Regions from separate parts of the Corynebacterium hindlerae genome, predicted to be linked through region 1. Evidence: riboswitches for the same ligand, from Rfam matches in the RefSeq annotation. Region 1 holds a riboswitch; the other holds the start of a gene.
The links. Region 1 has a riboswitch for thiamine pyrophosphate ahead of thiC (phosphomethylpyrimidine synthase ThiC). Riboswitches for the same ligand answer to the same signal wherever they lie in the genome.
Positions count from the first base shown of each region.

Region 2: another riboswitch for thiamine pyrophosphate. It lies ahead of thiO (glycine oxidase ThiO); the one in region 1 lies ahead of thiC (phosphomethylpyrimidine synthase ThiC).

Region 1 is NZ_CP059833.1:2,575,706-2,583,565, reverse strand. Features, by position in the region: gene HW450_RS12435 (serine hydrolase domain-containing protein) at 1-715, shown strand, start outside; gene HW450_RS12430 (HNH endonuclease signature motif containing protein) at 975-2,147, shown strand; gene HW450_RS12425 (disulfide bond formation protein B) at 2,193-3,683, opposite strand; gene HW450_RS12420 (hypothetical protein) at 3,684-3,851, opposite strand; gene thiC (phosphomethylpyrimidine synthase ThiC) at 4,009-5,655, opposite strand; TPP riboswitch at 5,646-5,762, opposite strand; gene HW450_RS12410 (energy-coupling factor ABC transporter ATP-binding protein) at 5,770-6,546, opposite strand; gene HW450_RS12405 (CbiQ family ECF transporter T component) at 6,534-7,241, opposite strand; gene HW450_RS12400 (energy-coupling factor ABC transporter substrate-binding protein) at 7,242-7,544, opposite strand; gene HW450_RS12395 (energy-coupling factor ABC transporter permease) at 7,546-7,860, opposite strand, start outside.
Region 2 is NZ_CP059833.1:1,527,476-1,535,335, reverse strand. Features, by position in the region: gene moeB (molybdopterin-synthase adenylyltransferase MoeB) at 1-777, opposite strand, end outside; gene HW450_RS07550 (thiazole synthase) at 782-1,549, opposite strand; gene thiS (sulfur carrier protein ThiS) at 1,553-1,744, opposite strand; gene thiO (glycine oxidase ThiO) at 1,750-2,805, opposite strand; TPP riboswitch at 2,796-2,905, opposite strand; gene thiE (thiamine phosphate synthase) at 2,921-3,568, shown strand; gene HW450_RS07530 (PepSY-associated TM helix domain-containing protein) at 3,606-4,853, shown strand; gene HW450_RS07525 (DUF2853 family protein) at 4,893-5,213, opposite strand; gene mtnN (5'-methylthioadenosine/S-adenosylhomocysteine nucleosidase) at 5,289-5,945, opposite strand; gene HW450_RS07515 (S-ribosylhomocysteine lyase) at 5,945-6,397, opposite strand; gene HW450_RS07510 (Fic family protein) at 6,588-7,802, shown strand; gene HW450_RS07505 (MmcQ/YjbR family DNA-binding protein) at 7,857-7,860, shown strand, end outside.

The DNA.
Region 1 (7,860 bases):
CACTGCGGAATTGCTGCGGCAGGCCGTCGAGAAGGGCACTGTTCAGCTAGACACCAAGGTCTCCGACATCATCGACACGCACGGCGCCCCCATCGGTTCCGTTACGTTAGAGCAGCTCGCCAACCATGAGGCGGGCTTGCCACGTAATCCAGGATTGGATTTGGTTTCCTTGTTTGTTGAGCGTAACCCCTATGGAACGGTGACGCGCGACGACATTTTAGAGATGGCTCTCGATGCAAAACTCAAGGGCCAAGGCGAGCGCAACTACTCGAACCTGGGGGTGGCTTTTCTTGGACAGTTAATAGCGACCAAAGACGGCCGAACATGGGAAGAGATGGTGCAACAAGATATCTTCACACCGCTAGGCATGTCTGAGTCTTACGTTGCTTTGATTGGTAGCGCCGCTGATGCACCGCACGGGCTAAATGGCCGTGGCCGCGTGGCCGCGAACTGGGAGATGGACGGCTATGCCCCTGCTGGCGCCATCCGCTCCACCGCCCACGACATGGCACTGTTTGCCGCACATGTGCGTTCTGTTGGAGTGCCCCCTTACGTCTGGGTGCACGATGAAGCCGGAATGTGGCACAACGGCGGTACTGGAGGTTATCGAACGATGTTGATATTCGACCCCAACGGAAAGCGAGTTACCTTCGTGAACACCAACACTCCAGCAAGCGTCGATATCTTGGGAGAAAGGATGCTGCAGTGGTCTTAGTTCCTGTCTTTATAGTCAGCTGGCTCGTCCTTGAACTGTACTTCTGGAAGCGACGCTCTTTGTTGAATGCGGCGGTCGTTGCATTGATCGCTGGGTTCGTTTGCATGACCAGCGTGGATTGGGTTGCTACGAGCCCATTTTTTCTATGGTGGACCATCGCCACACTTGCCGGCCTACTAGTCTCCCTCTCGCTCTGGCCCCGCACAAAAAGTTTCGATTAGCTCTTGTGTTCTAATCCTTGCTGGGATAGAATGGGGGTATGAAATTCGGGGAATCTTCAACACTTACCCAGGTCAAGGAGTTACTTCAACACTCCATTGACTTCGGTGAGCCTTTCGAACATTTCCCCGCATTGCTGGAGATCAAGGAGCTGATTGCCCGGCTCGAAACAGACATGGCTTCGGGGTATGAGCGCAACAAATTGGAACGTGCTGGGGTGTCGGCTAGCGAAGCCCGCCGCATTCACCGACGCTCCCTGAATCCCTGGGGGGAAGGTGTCCCAGTTGAGCACCAAGACCTCATTTTGTCGGCTCTAGAGAAACTAAGCTCAGCATCCAAACGGCGCACCGAGATTTACAACCTCGCCGCAGCCTCCGCCGCCGAGTCCTCCCCCAAGGCAACACACGCCTACGCCAAGAAACTTGTCCGCGAAGAAAACCGGCGCCTGGCCAAGGATCCACACGAAGCCTACAACCAGCGCCGTTTCCAGCTACGCGAACAAGACGAGCACGGTGGCTGCAGCTTCCACGGCTACGCACCAGCGGCCCACGCCGCACTCCTGAAATCACTCATGGATGACGCCTGGCGCGCGGAACAGGCCACCGAGGACCGACGCAAAGACGACAACCGAACCGTAGCCCAACGACACGCAGACAATTTCTTCCAAGTGTTGCGCTGGGCTTCCGCCACCCGCATCGACCAGGTCGGGCACTGCTCCCTCGTCATCGGCGTCACCGAAGAACACGAATTCAACTGGGAAGCGAAGTTCGGCAGCCACGTCGGCATCGACCTCACCCTCTTCGACCTCAAACTGCTCGACGGCCACCGCATCGTTGACTACATCGTGGTCCACGATCACCACGGCGCAGTGAAAAAGCTAGTAACAGCCGGCCGATCAGCCACCTTCTACCAGCGTCTGGCAATGTTCTCCCGAGATGGATGCTGCGCTTACCCAGGCTGCAACGAATCGATCAGCCGCTGCGAATCCCACCACGTCGTACCGTGGGCGCGAGGCGGACCAACCAGTATCGACAACCTCGCCCCACTCTGCCCGAAACACCACGGCTGGAACGACGACAGCGCCATCGAAGCACACATCGCAATGGTGCTCAGTAGATACCCCGTGTTGGTCGATAGCGCCGGAAAACACCACAGAAACAACAGCCCGCAAGCCCGAAGATCCAACGGCCGCAGGCTGACCGAAGACAACTAACGCACCCCACCCTAGTGAGCCGGGGCGCGTTAACGTGCAGATTTTCTAGGAAATCTTTAGCTCATGAACTAAATCACGGTCACCATCGTGTGCAAGCACAAAGGCGCTCTTTCCGGATACCGCCACGTCGCGAACATCGCCAAGCTCAGGCAGGTTTCGAATCTCTTTCACACTAAAGTCCGCAATATCAATGGTTAAGAGACTGTTGTGTTCCTTAGACAGGACATACAGGAGTCCGTCGTGCAGGTCTGCACCCACCGGATACACCCCTTCGGCGTCCAACACCCCTTCCCGGATCAGCTTGTTGTCCGCTTTAGAAAACTCCGATATAACCACCTGCTTAGAGCGCTCATGCGGAACACTGAGAGTGACAAATGTGTCTGCCGTGCTTTCCGAAGCGACTGACAACGTGTAGGCCATCCGAGCCCGAATAGTCCGCAGCTCCGGACGCCCCTTCGAGTCGAAGATCGGCATGATGTCGCCTGAAGTATCAGTGAAATCCTTCCAGGCAATCTTCTCATCCACTTCATCTTGAATCACAGCACCGTAGATCGTTTTGTTCTGCGCAATCGCAACCAAACCGCCTGGTTTAAAGTAGGCCGCATCTACGGTGTTGTGAATATCGGAGCCATTAGGAACGTCCACCCGGGCAAACGAGGAGTACTCTTTAAAATTCTCGTCAGTGTAGTAAAAGCCACCATCGGAGGAGACCAGACCAAACTTGTCATTGTCGGAATCATAGGCGATACCAGCAGCACGACCTTTTCCACGGAAGCCTGCGACGGGGAAACCGATCTCCTGAGTACCGGCCAGCTCCAAGGTTTCTTTTCCTACTAGTGGGCTGGTATCAAACTCAATACCTTTATGCGGGTCGGGTGCATTAAATTTGTGTAGCCGAATGTCACCAAGAGATTCATACTGATGCTCCTTATCCCAGTATTTCGCGGTTTGTGCAATATTAAAAGTGAACCGCGCCGGATCCCCTGCCCCCGCATAGGGAGGAATACCATTACCAATGAGAAATTGAAGACAGTTAGTGCACGTAATAAGAATGGCGACGATGGTCACAAATTTAGTGGCGGGAGAGAATTTCTTTACGTTCACCTCAGTGGAAATAAATTCCTGCGCCAGCACCTTATCTTTTCCGATAAAGATGAAACCAACCGCGAGAACACCAATCACAACCCAGTACACCAGGATGCCCCAGGTGTAGGTGTGAACACCCAACACGGCGTCACCAAACCCTTGACCAAGGTCAGCATTAGCACGTCCACCCCAGTGGCGCACCGTGGTGTACAGATAATAGAAGGCCACCAACAGGAGAGTTACCATGTAGCGCATACGTGCCCCGTAGCGCAGGATAAATACCCCCAAGGCCCCGATGAGGACCATACCAAAGCGCTCGTTACCACAGAGGATGCACGGGGATTCACCATTAATAAAGCCTAGGTAGATGTTTGCGACGCCCACCGGAAACGCCATGATAATAAAGACCGCTGCGGCCAGAATAAAACGGAAAACCTTTGCATCGAACATTTACAGGTTCACCGCCGGAACAATTGACGTAGCAGAAGCCATGAAGAACATCAGCACAGAAAATGCAAATGATCCGACCAACAAGCTGAATGCCAGCTTTTCTTTTTCTGGCTTGAATAACACCAGAACGAGTGCAATTGCACACAAACTGTAGAAAACAAACTCCACGAGAGAGCCTTTCCTAGTTGAGAGAAACGATGACCCTCAAATAATAAAATTGGCTGCTCATTACTGTAAATAAACGTAAGAGTTTTGTAGGAAAAAACACAGTTAGTTAGTTCCGGTCGGGCTAGAGCCAAAAACAGCTCAGCCCACCCGATATCTGCTAGCTCTCCACCACCGGCAAGTACACGCGAGAACCCGACTCAGCAAACTCCGCCGACTTCTCCTTCATGCCCGCCTCAATGGCCTCCACAGTCTCAAGCCCATGCTCCGCCGCATAGTCCCGCACATCCTGCGAGATCTTCATGGAGCAGAACTTCGGACCACACATCGAGCAGAAATGCGCCGTCTTCGCAGGCTCTGCTGGGAGGGTCTCGTCGTGATAAGACAGTGCGGTGTCCGGATCCAGAGCCAACGCGAACTGGTCATGCCAGCGGAATTCGAACCTCGCGCGAGACAGCGCATCGTCTCGCTCCTGGGCACGCGGGTGCTGCTTCGCCAGGTCCGCCGCGTGGGCGGCGATCTTATAGGTGATAACGCCGACCTTCACGTCATCGCGGTTCGGCAACCCGAGGTGTTCCTTCGGGGTGACGTAACACAACATCGCGGTCCCAGCCTGGCCGATGATCGCAGCGCCGATCGCGGAGGTGATGTGGTCGTAGCCTGGTGCAATGTCTGTCGCCAGGGGCCCCAGGGTGTAGAAAGGTGCGCCGTGGCACCAGTCCTCTTCCCATTCGACGTTGACTGGGATCTTGTGCATCGGAACGTGGCCGGGGCCTTCGATCATGACCTGGACGCCGCGGGAGCGCGCGATGAGAGTCAGTTCGCCCAACGTGCGCAGTTCTGCCAGCTGAGCTTCGTCATTGGCGTCCGCGATGGAACCTGGACGCAGACCGTCGCCGAGGGAGAAGGTGACGTCATACTGAGCGAGGATGTCGCAGAGCTCGGCGAAGTTTTCGTACAGGAAGGATTCGCGGTGCTCTTTCAGACACCAGGCAGCCATGATGGAGCCGCCGCGAGAGACGATGCCAGTGACGCGGTCGGCGGCCAGCGGGATGTAGCGCAGGAGTACGCCGGCGTGGACGGTCATGTAGTCGACGCCCTGTTCGCACTGTTCAATGATGGTGTCGCGGTAGATCTCCCAGGTCAATTTTGTTGGGTCGCCCTTAACTTTTTCGAGCGCCTGGTAGATCGGCACCGTTCCCACAGGTACTGGGGAGTTGCGTAGGATCCATTCGCGGGTTTCGTGAATGTCCTTGCCTGTGGAAAGGTCCATGATGGTGTCCGCGCCCCAGCGCGTCGCCCACACCATTTTCTCCACTTCCTCATCGATGGATGAGGTGACGGCGGAATTGCCGATGTTGGCGTTGATCTTCACCGCGAACGCCTTACCGATGATCATCGGCTCCAGCTCCGGGTGCTTACGGTTCGCGCAGATCACGGCCCGCCCCGCGGCTACTTCGGATCGCACGAACTCCGGCGAGAATCCCTCGCGTGCCGCGCAGAATGCCATCTCCGGGGTGATGATCCCGGCTCGCGCCCACGCGAGCTGAGTTTGAACGCGAAGTTCTGGGTGCTCTTCGGAAGCCGGTACTGCTTCCGCTGGCTCCCAGGTACGAACTGGCGACAATCCCTTTTCCAGATCCAGCTGCGGATCTTCGAGCGTGTACGGGCCTGAGGTGTCGTACACGTCGAAATGTTCGCCAGTCGTGAGGCCGATGCGTCGAGCTGGAATTTTCAGGGTGTGTCCCTCGAAGGACACCTCCTGGTAGACCTTTTCGCTGCGGTAAATGGGTCCAGTGGTGATCATTTAAACCTCCCTACGCCGGCATTATCCGGACAGGTTAAACGGTCGACGCTCCGTGTTTTGTTGCGTCCTCTCAGCGAAGAATCGGCTCCGCTCCCGTGTGACGAATGTGCCCCTCTACCCTAATAGATCTTCCACCCGTTCGACGGCTTTTCCGATTTTTTCTGATACCAGTGGCGCCCACGGTGGGCGCAGACGCGCCGCGGCCAGCAGCGATGGGTCGGTAAGGAGGGTTCGGTCACCAGAGCGGATCGTCCCGTCAACGAGGACTCCCACCGACGCTGCGAAAGCGTAGGCGAAGTCGATTTCGTGCGTGGAGATGACGATGGTTGTTCCGGCGTCGTTAAGCTGCAGCAGCGTGGCTAGCAGGCGGTCGGAGGCGACGGGGTCGAGGCCGGCGGTCGGCTCGTCGAGAAGGAGGACGCGTGGCTGCATCGCCAGCGCACCGGCCAGCGCCACGAGTTTGCGTTGGCCGTAGGAAAGCTGGTGGGGGACGCGGTCAGCAAGGCCAGTGATTTCGCAGGTGGCCAGCGCCTCACGCACGCGCTTATCGACGTCCGACTCCTCCAATCCCATGTTCACGGGGCCGAAAGACACGTCCTCCGCAACCGTGGTGGCGAAGATTTGTTCATCGGGTTCCTGCAGCACAAGCTGCACATTGCGGCGCACATGGTCCCGGCCGCGCCTGGTGTACTCCATCGGCGTGTCATCGAGCAAAACCGTGCCAGATTGAGGCTGCCACGCCCCCGCTAACAGCTTGAGCAGCGTGGACTTCCCGGAGCCATTCGCACCGAGGATCGCGAGGCGTTCCCCCGCTGCCACGGCTAGGTCGACCCCGTTCAGCACAGGCTGATCGTGGGAAAAAGTCAGGTCACGGGTCTCTAGAACAGACATAATAAACTCATCACAATCACGGCGCCGCAGGCACGGAGCCAGTTCACGGGGCGCGCCACAGTACGCACTTTCATCGCGGTGGGATCCGCCCGCAGTTCCAATCCTTCTTGCAGCGCCCGAGCCCTGGCAAAGGACAGCACAAATAGCGACGCTGCTTGGCCCGCAACCGAACCCACCCACCGGCGGGTACTGCTATGCCCGAGCCGGGCGGCCTGGGCCTCCCACATCGTCTTCGCCGTCACCACCAGGGCACCCACCAGGCGGTATATCAGGCCCGTGACGTGCACGAGCGACTCCGGAAGGTGCCGACGACGCGCGAACATGAGGATCTCGGACATCGGGGTGGTCAGCGCAAACAACATGGTGATTCCCATGCCCACCACGGACCTAGCCAACACCTCACCGGCGTGCGCCACCCCTCCTGGGACCATGATCAACCCGCCGGAGGTAATGGAGAAAATGAGCGGGCCGAGGCCCAGCGCGATGAACGTCGCCGGGGCCCCGACCAGACCCAGGTACAGTTTCCAGTTGATCCCAGCAGCGACCGCCATCACCAAGGTGATAGCGGCGATCACTGCGAGTTTGATACCGGAAACCGAGATCGCAATAAACAGCAGTACGATGAGCAGGCTTTTTTCGCCCACATTCACGTGCGCCCAGCGGCTCCTAGCAGCGGCTAGTTCCAGGGCATTCATTTAGACAGCAGCAGATTCCTCAGCACGCTGGGTACGGCCACGGAACACACCGAGGACATAACCGAGCAGGCCAGCACCAAGACCAGCTTGCAGCGCGAACCGGCCGGACTCCACTTCTCCTGGCAGTTCACCAGCAACAGATTCGAACCATGGTTCATAATCAGGGTTAGCCTCTTCCACCAAGGTTTCCGCACCCGCGTCGGTGCCCACGAATTGTTCTTCAGCGTCCGGGTCACCGAAATTGAAGAACATCGGGAACATGATCAGAACGCCGGCCACGATGACCAAAACTAGGTTCTTCATTTTAGGCTGCCACCATCTCTCGCTTCGGGGCAGCCACAGGGATGCCCAGAACGGTCAGTTCCTTCTTCGCGATCTGACGCAGGCTGCGGAAGATCAGCACGGACACGATGCCTTCCACGATGGACAGTGGCACCTGAGTTGGGGCGTACAGCGCCAGGAAGGTTCCGGCGGCGTTAGCGAAACCAGCAGCATGGTGTGCTGCCGCCAACTGCAGCGCGGTAACGCAGTAGGTGGCGAAGTTGCCGAGGAATGCAGCGGAGAACATGGCCAGCTCAGGGGACTTGGATCCCAGGAGCTTCCACACCGCGTACGCTAC
Region 2 (7,860 bases), 1.0 Mb from region 1:
CGGCGGCCGCCCCGGATCACGCGCGAACACCAAGGTACGCTGCGACAACGTCAGCGCATCGACAAGCAGCAGCTTACCGACGGCCACCTCCCCCACACCCGTGATCACCTTAAGAGTCTCAATAGCCAACATCGACCCCACCAGCCCCGCGAGCGCCCCGAACACGCCCCCCACGGCACAACTCGGCACCGCATCCGCCGGTGGAATGTCCGGAAAGAGGTCCCGGAGCATCGGTCCGTTATTCGGGTCGAAAACGGAGATCTGCCCCTCGAACTGCATGATCGTGCCCCACACTAGAGGAGTTCCGGTGAGTTCCGCGGCGTCATTGGAAAGGTAGCGGGTAGCAAAGTTGTCAGTTCCATCAATAACCAGGTCATGCTGGCCAAACAACTCCACAGCATTATCAGGAGTCAGCCGCGCCCGAATCGGCGTGACCTGCACAAATGGGTTCAACCGGGCCAAGGCATCCTTAGCAGAATCGACCTTAGGCCGACCAAGATCCGCCACCGTGTGGATGGTCTGCCGCTGCAGATTAGACTCCTCCACCACATCATCATCAATCACCGTCACATGGCCCACACCAGCCGCACCAAGATAGTTCAACACAGGTGAACCCAAACCGCCCGCACCGATAACCAGGACTTTCGCCTGCTTCAGTTTGAGCTGCCCTTCCTCCCCCACGCCGGGCAGTGTGAGATGGCGGGCGTAGCGGAGTTTCTCCTCCGCAGACAACCCGGTGCTGGATTTGGTAACGGAAACTGACTTTTTAGGGGCCATTTCGTCAGTTTGCTTTACCAAATCCGGCACCTACCATCTCACTAAAACTCGAACTCGCCTGCGCCAGCTTGCGTTTGGGGATTCGCCCGGCTTCGTAGGCTTGTCGTCCGGCGATGACGGCGTGTTTCATGGCGCTGGCCATTTGTAATGGATTGTGTGCTCGGGTGACTGCGGTGGCGAGGAGTACGCCTGAGCAGCCTAGTTCCATGGCGAGTGCCGCGTCGGAGGCGGTGCCGATGCCGGCGTCGAGGATGACGGGGATGTTGGCGCGTTCGACGATGAGCTCGATGTTGTGTGGGTTGAGGATCCCTAGGCCGGTGCCGATTGGGGCGCCGGCGGGCATTACTGCGGTGATGCCGACTTCTTCCAGGCGGCGTGCTAAGGCGGGGTCGTCGTTGGTGTAGGCGAATACTTCAAAACCCTTGAGTACTAGCTGTTCTGCGGCGTCGAGAAGTTCAACGGGGTCTGGTAGTAGGGTGTCTTCGTCGGCGATCACTTCCAGTTTGATGAGGTTGGTCTGTAGTGCTTCTCTGGCAAGTTCGGCGGTGAGCACTGCTTCGCGGGCGGAGTAGCAACCTGCGGTGTTGGGTAGTGCTCGAATGTTGTTGCGTTGCAGGAGGTCGAAGATGCCCATGCCGGTGGCTGGGTTGAAGCGTCGCATGGCTACTGTGGTGAGGCGGGTACCGGATTCCACCAGGGCTCGTTCCAAAGTGTCCATGGAGGTGGCGCCACCGGTGCCCATGATGAGACGCGATTCGGTTAAGAAATCCATCGGTTATCCTCCTTGAGCTGCGGTAACGATGTCAATGTCGCCTGACACCTCGGTGGTGCCCCATGCGCTGCGGGGTACTACGGCGCCGTCTACCGCCACCGCGACGCCGGCGTGCCTGCCAACGATCTCCTGCACCAGGTCCGCGATAGTCATTCCCGGGGCTGCTGTGTAGGGTTTCCCATTTACTGAAGTCACTTGTCTTAAGCTCCTTTGTTAAAGCGGAACGGGTCAATAGCTGCGGCAGTCGCTTCCGGCACCGGTACACCCAGCACAACATCAGTGGTGAGTTTCGCGCCAATCACTGATAGCAAAATGCCGTGCCTGAAGTAGCCGGTGGACACGGTGGCGCGTTCTGAGATCCGCCCGATCATGGGCACGTCATCGGGGGAACCTGGGCGGGCACGGCAGGTCATCTCTGTGATCGAACATTCCCAAATCCCGGGGATGAGGTGGTGGGCGTCGCGAAGCAGCTGATGCACTCCCTCAGCAGATACCCCGGGGCCGTCCTCGCGGGAGGTGGCGCCGAGGACGAGGGAGCCGTCGGCGCGGGGCACCACGTACACCGGGCGGCCACGGACTACGCCGCGGACGGTGCGGGTGACTAGCGGTTGTAAATATTCTGGCACCTCCAGGCGGAGCACGTCGCCATACACCGGACGTAGCGGCAGCTGAGGTACCCCCGCTATCTCGCAGGAGCGAAGGCCCGCCGCCACCACCACGTGGTCTGCGTCGAGTTCCAGCGACGTCACTTTTTCTCGCACCACATCGGGGCCCAAGAGGTGCAACAATGCAGCGCAGAACTTGCGGGGATCAATCTGGTGGTCGCCTGGAATGTGCACTGCTCCGACTACTCCGGGGCCTAAGCCTGGCTCCATGCTGCGGGCCTGCCGGGAAGAAATCGGGGCGACCTGGCCGATGTGTTCCTGCAGCTCAACGAGCTCGGTGAGGGTGACCCTATCGGCAGGATCTCCGGCGCACACGAGGGTTTCCGAGGTCAGGTAACCAATATCCATCCCCGATGCCTCGGCCACACGCTGCGCAAACTCGGGGTACAGCTCCTTCGACTGCTGCATCAGCGGATACAGCGTCGGCTGATCCCACACCACCTCAGACACGGGGGCCAGCATTCCAGCGGCCGCGAAACTAGCTTCGGAGACAGGCTCCGGGTCGTACACGGTGACGGTGTGGCCACGCTGGCGCAGCTCCCATGCAGTGCACAGGCCTACGATCCCGGCGCCGATTACGGCGATATGCATAATGTCCTTCCTACGGCGGCATTATCCGCATCAGGTCAGGTGGTCGGCCGATTGCTGGCCCTCTCAGCCCGGCGTTTCACGGGCTCCCACGGCAAGTACTCCTACTATAGGACTCATGGACCGGCAACGTCGACAACTTCTCCTGAAAAACTCCCGCCTCTACCTGTGCACCGATGCCCGAACGGACCGCGGCGATCTCCGCGAGTTTCTGCACGCCTGCTACGAAGGTGGTGCGGATATCATTCAGCTCCGCGACAAAAAAATCGAAGCACGCGCAGAAATCGGTGCGTTGGAAACGCTCGCGGAGGTCGCAGCGGAGCACGGCAAGCTGTTCGCAGCTAACGACCGGGCCGACGTTGCATTGCTTGTCGACGCCGACGTGTTCCACACCGGCCAAAAAGACCTGACTACCCAGCAGGCCAGGCGTGTGTTGGGCCCAGAGGTTTTGCTCGGGCGCTCCAATAATTCGGTGGCACAGTTTGCCGAGTCAATCGCCGACCCGGAGCTGGACTATGCGGTGATTGGTCCGGTGTGGCCGACCCCTACGAAGCCGGGGCGACCCGCGGTAGGGCTGCCAGTAGTAACCGAATGTGCCGAGGTAGCCGGGAATAAAACCTGGTTCGCGATCGGTGGAGTGAACGCCGCAACCGCTCCTAAGGTGGTGGATGCTGGGGCACGCAGGATCGTGGTGGTGCGCGCACTGACCGAGGCTGCCGACCCGGTAGCTGCGGCGCGAAAGTTGCGAAAAATCCTCGAAAAGTAACACGGAACTTGTTGGGAGGCATTCCCGACAACTCTTCGTGACTACATTAACTCTGACACGCCGCGCTGCCTTGCAGCAGCGTCAACGCGCTAGATATTTGCACGTCATCGCCGGGCTATTGGTGGGCCCTTTCATCGCCGTGGCCACACTCACCGGCCTGGTATATGCCTTCGCCCCCAGCATTGAACAGGTGGTTTACCACGACGCCTACACCGCCACCTCTACGCTTCCTGCCCGCAGTCTCGAGGAACAGGTCGCTGCCGCTCAGAAGGAATACCCGCAGCTTAAAGTGTCCGGGGTGCAGCGCAGTGACGACGCACGGGACACCACCCGCGTGCTGTTTGCCGACCCCTCCCTCACAAGCAGCTCTTATCGACGCGCCGTTTTCGTCGATCCCGGTGACCTCCGTATTACGGGCAACATGATTCAGTACGGCAGTTCCAACGCTTCCCCACTGCGAGCCTGGCTCTCTGAAGGACACAAGCAACTCTGGCTGGGCAAAGCCGGCCGATGGTACTCAGAACTGGCCGCATCCTGGTTGGGCGCCATTGCCATCTCGGGGTTGGTTCTGGCTCTTCGTTCCCGCGCATCCAAACAGCGCGCCTCCCGCTGGCACCGCACCCTCGGCCTATGGCTAGTACCCGGAATGCTGTTCCTCACGGTCACTGGGCTGACGTGGTCTGGTGTGGCCGGACAAAACATTGGCACAGTCCGTACGGAGCTGCAGTTGCGGGCACCTGCCATGGCTGTGAGCCCCGCAGCTGCCACGGATGTTTCGGGCTTGGATACTGCTGTGCGGGTGGCACGAGAAGATGGGTTGACCGGACTTGTGGAAGCGAAACCTGCTGGTGCGGGCACCTGGCAGGTGCAGGAATCGCGCGAACCCTACCGGCTCAGCACGGATAAAGTGCAGGTAGACACGAACACGGCAGAAGTAACTGACCGGGTGTTGTTCTCTGAATGGCCATTTGCTGCGAAACTGACCGAATGGCTCATCAATTTGCACATGGGGTTCTTGTTCGGGATCTGGTCGGAAACCGCATTGGCGCTGCTGGCCCTCGGAATTTTGGTAGTGACCGGGCTTGGTTACTACATGTGGTGGCGGGCCTGGCGTTCGGGCCGCAGCTGGGTACCGGCCCGCGGTGAGCGTTCCTGGGCATTGATCGCTGTGCTCATCGGCTACTCGATCGTCGCACCGCTGTTCGGCATCAGCTTGCTAGCGTTTGTTTTCCTCAACATGGTTGTCCAGGCACTGCTGAAAAAGCGCACTGCAGCTGAGGCATAAGAAAAGTGGCAGCGTTAGGATGCCACTTCACTGGAATAGTTATGTAAAGACGCCGAGCTTGCCGTACTTTTCTGCTAGCAGGTAGTAGACGGCAAGACGGCCATTCTTGGTGCCATCCTTCATCTTCTCGCCGACTTGCGTGATAGCCGCGTCGAGTGCCTCATCGGATTCGGTGAGGCCGAGCTTCTTCTTGAGGAAGTTTTCCCGAACCGTCTTCAGTTCCTCTTCGTCGGAGAAGGAAACGTAGGCGGCGTCGGCGTCAGTGAGGACGAGGCGGTAGTTCTTGAGCATCTTCTCCAGCACAGCATCGTCGGCGCTGGGAGCGTACTTCTTGACGTCTGCAATCCAATCTTTTGACATGTGGGGCTCCGTTCTTATCGGGGGTTGTTATACCCAATTTTAGTCCGGATCAAGCTCGAAGCTCCTTTAAATCCATTACAAATTAGTCAAAGAAAGGAAAGTGGATACTGCGGTGTGACTGTGTCGGGCTGCGAGCTCGCCGTCAATGTGGAAATCTTGGCCGGCTGCCGGTCCGCACAGGTCGGACACGGCGCGCAGTGACATCCACGGCACGCCAGCAGCGTAACAGGTTTGCGCCATCGCAGTGGTTTCCATGTCAGTGGCGATCGCCTCCGGGAAGCGGTCACGCGCCTCGGCCACGTTCGCTGCGGTGATGAACGCATCAGCAGACACTACCCGACCGGTCATAACCGGCACACCGAGATCTGGCACCGCAGCGGCGTCGTAGGAAATCGGCATGCCAGGCACCTGCCCTGGCTCGTATCCGAAGGCGGTGGCGTCGGCCATGGAGTAGATCGCGTTGGTTGCCACCGCGATCTGGCCCACCTCGATATCGGCGTGCAGGCCACCGCAGGTGCCGGCCGCAATCACCAGCTCCGCGGAATCTGCCAGCAGCAACGCCCGCGCCGTACCGGCTGCTGCATTGGCCAGCCCAATGCCCGTGACCGCGATCAAACGATCTGGGCCGAAGTGAAACTCCTGGTTAGCAATCTTCTCCACCCGGTGATCTGCGGGGAGTTCCGCCAGGAATGGAGCCGCCTCCATCTCCATGGCGCACTGGATGATGATCACTACAGGACCTCTTCCCATTCCGCGCGCTTGGCGAGGAATGTGCGTGCGGCGCTTTGCGCGTCGGTAAGCGAGTGGTTGGCGCCCCAACCGCACTGCACCTCGTTGGCGGCGGGCACTTCGGTTGCTTCCAGGATGTCGCCCAGGGTTGCTTCCAAAATGGAAAGGAATTCTGGCATCTCGATTCCCAAGGTCAGGGCGTAGAAACCGGTTTGGCAGCCCATTGGGGAGAAATCAATGAGCTTATCGGTGTGGTTGCGCATCAGTTCGGCAGTGAGGTGCTCCAGTGAGTGGATCGCCGGCATCTCCAGGTGGCCGGTGTTAGGCTGCGCGAAACGCACGTCGTATTTGATCAGCACATCGCCGCCGGGCAGCTCCTTGCGATCTGCCACGCGCACATACGGCGCCTTCACCTTAGTGTGGTCGAGGTTAAAGGACTCTACGTTCATCTTCATGGCCCTTAGTTTAGCCGGGCTTACCGACGGCCGAAGGTAGCGATCCTAATTCATAAAAACAGCCCGTTTTTACAAACTAACGCCCCTGGATCGCAGCCTTATTTATAAAAACACCGGGTTTTTACAAATAACAGATGTGCTACTGGGTTACAATTTGTGAAAAACCCGGGTTTCTATGAATAGGGGTGGCATGGCGTACCGGACTCTGAAGGCTCAGTTTCATGCAAAGGGCGAGCAAGGCGCGAATGAACTGTACCGGCGTCGGATCGACTCTGAATCAACTCTCAAGTGGGAGTTCCTCATCGGACAAGATCCTGCATTTTGTGTTTTGACACCGGAGCTGGTGCTGCTTCACGAGCGGGTCTTTCTTCTAGATAAGGCAATTTCTACCTTGTGGAGCCAGTTGCCACTCGGGGCGTCGGTAGGGTACCTCAACACGTTGTTAGTCAGAGAAATCGAAGCAACAAACGATATTGAGGACGTTCGCTCGACACGACAAGAGATCACTGAAGCCCTGAGAGCAAAGCTTGATGATGGTGGCAGCAAGAAGCGGTTTCAGGAACTGGCGCGACTCTATAAAGCACTCTTGGGACAGAAATATCCGATACCTCAAGACGCCAAGGGCATCCGAGTAATCTTTGACGCTGTCACTGATGGTGAATTAGAGACCGATGATCTGATCGAGGGTCCACTTTTCCGCTTGGGATCGACACACATTATGGGTGGTACAAAAGTGATACATCAGGGTCTGCCCGCAAGCGTCATTGAGTCTCGAATCGAAGACGTTATCGCAGTTCTCAACAGCACTGATGTCCCAGGACTAATAGCAGCGATGGTCAGCCATTTTATGTTCGAATACATTCACCCGTTCTATGACGGGAACGGTCGAACGGGCCGGTTCTTGATGGCACAAAAGCTGCAAACTGTTGTTTCCACAGGCTCTGCGCTCACCCTGTCATCCAGTATCAACGTGGCAAAGCATCGGTACTACAAAGCATTTGAAAATGCCGAGCACAAGCTGAACCGAGGGGATCTCACTCCCTTCGTGACTGAAATGCTGAACTTCCTATTGGAATCTCAAGGCGAGATGCTGAGAGATCTGGAAGCGAGGAAGCTCCTGTTTGATGACTTGTCAGAGCGGATTCATGGCAGGAACGCAGACAGTGCAAAACAGGTAAGGCAAAATCAAGAGCTGTTTATTCTTGGGCAAGTGTGGCTGTTTGATGAGACGCGCGTCATTCAACTTGATGAGCTCGCCGCTCAATTCAAGGAAACCAAGCAGACCATCCGAAACGACCTCAGTGTATTGGAAGATGCTGGATTAGTGAAAATATCCAGTCCGCGACCTCTGACTATCACGCTTACGGAGGAAGCCTGCCGAGAATTGGGGTTGAAAGATGGGTAGCCAAACCTCCCTCGGCACATGAGATTATCCCCCCGCTAATCTAACAATCCCCAGGTGA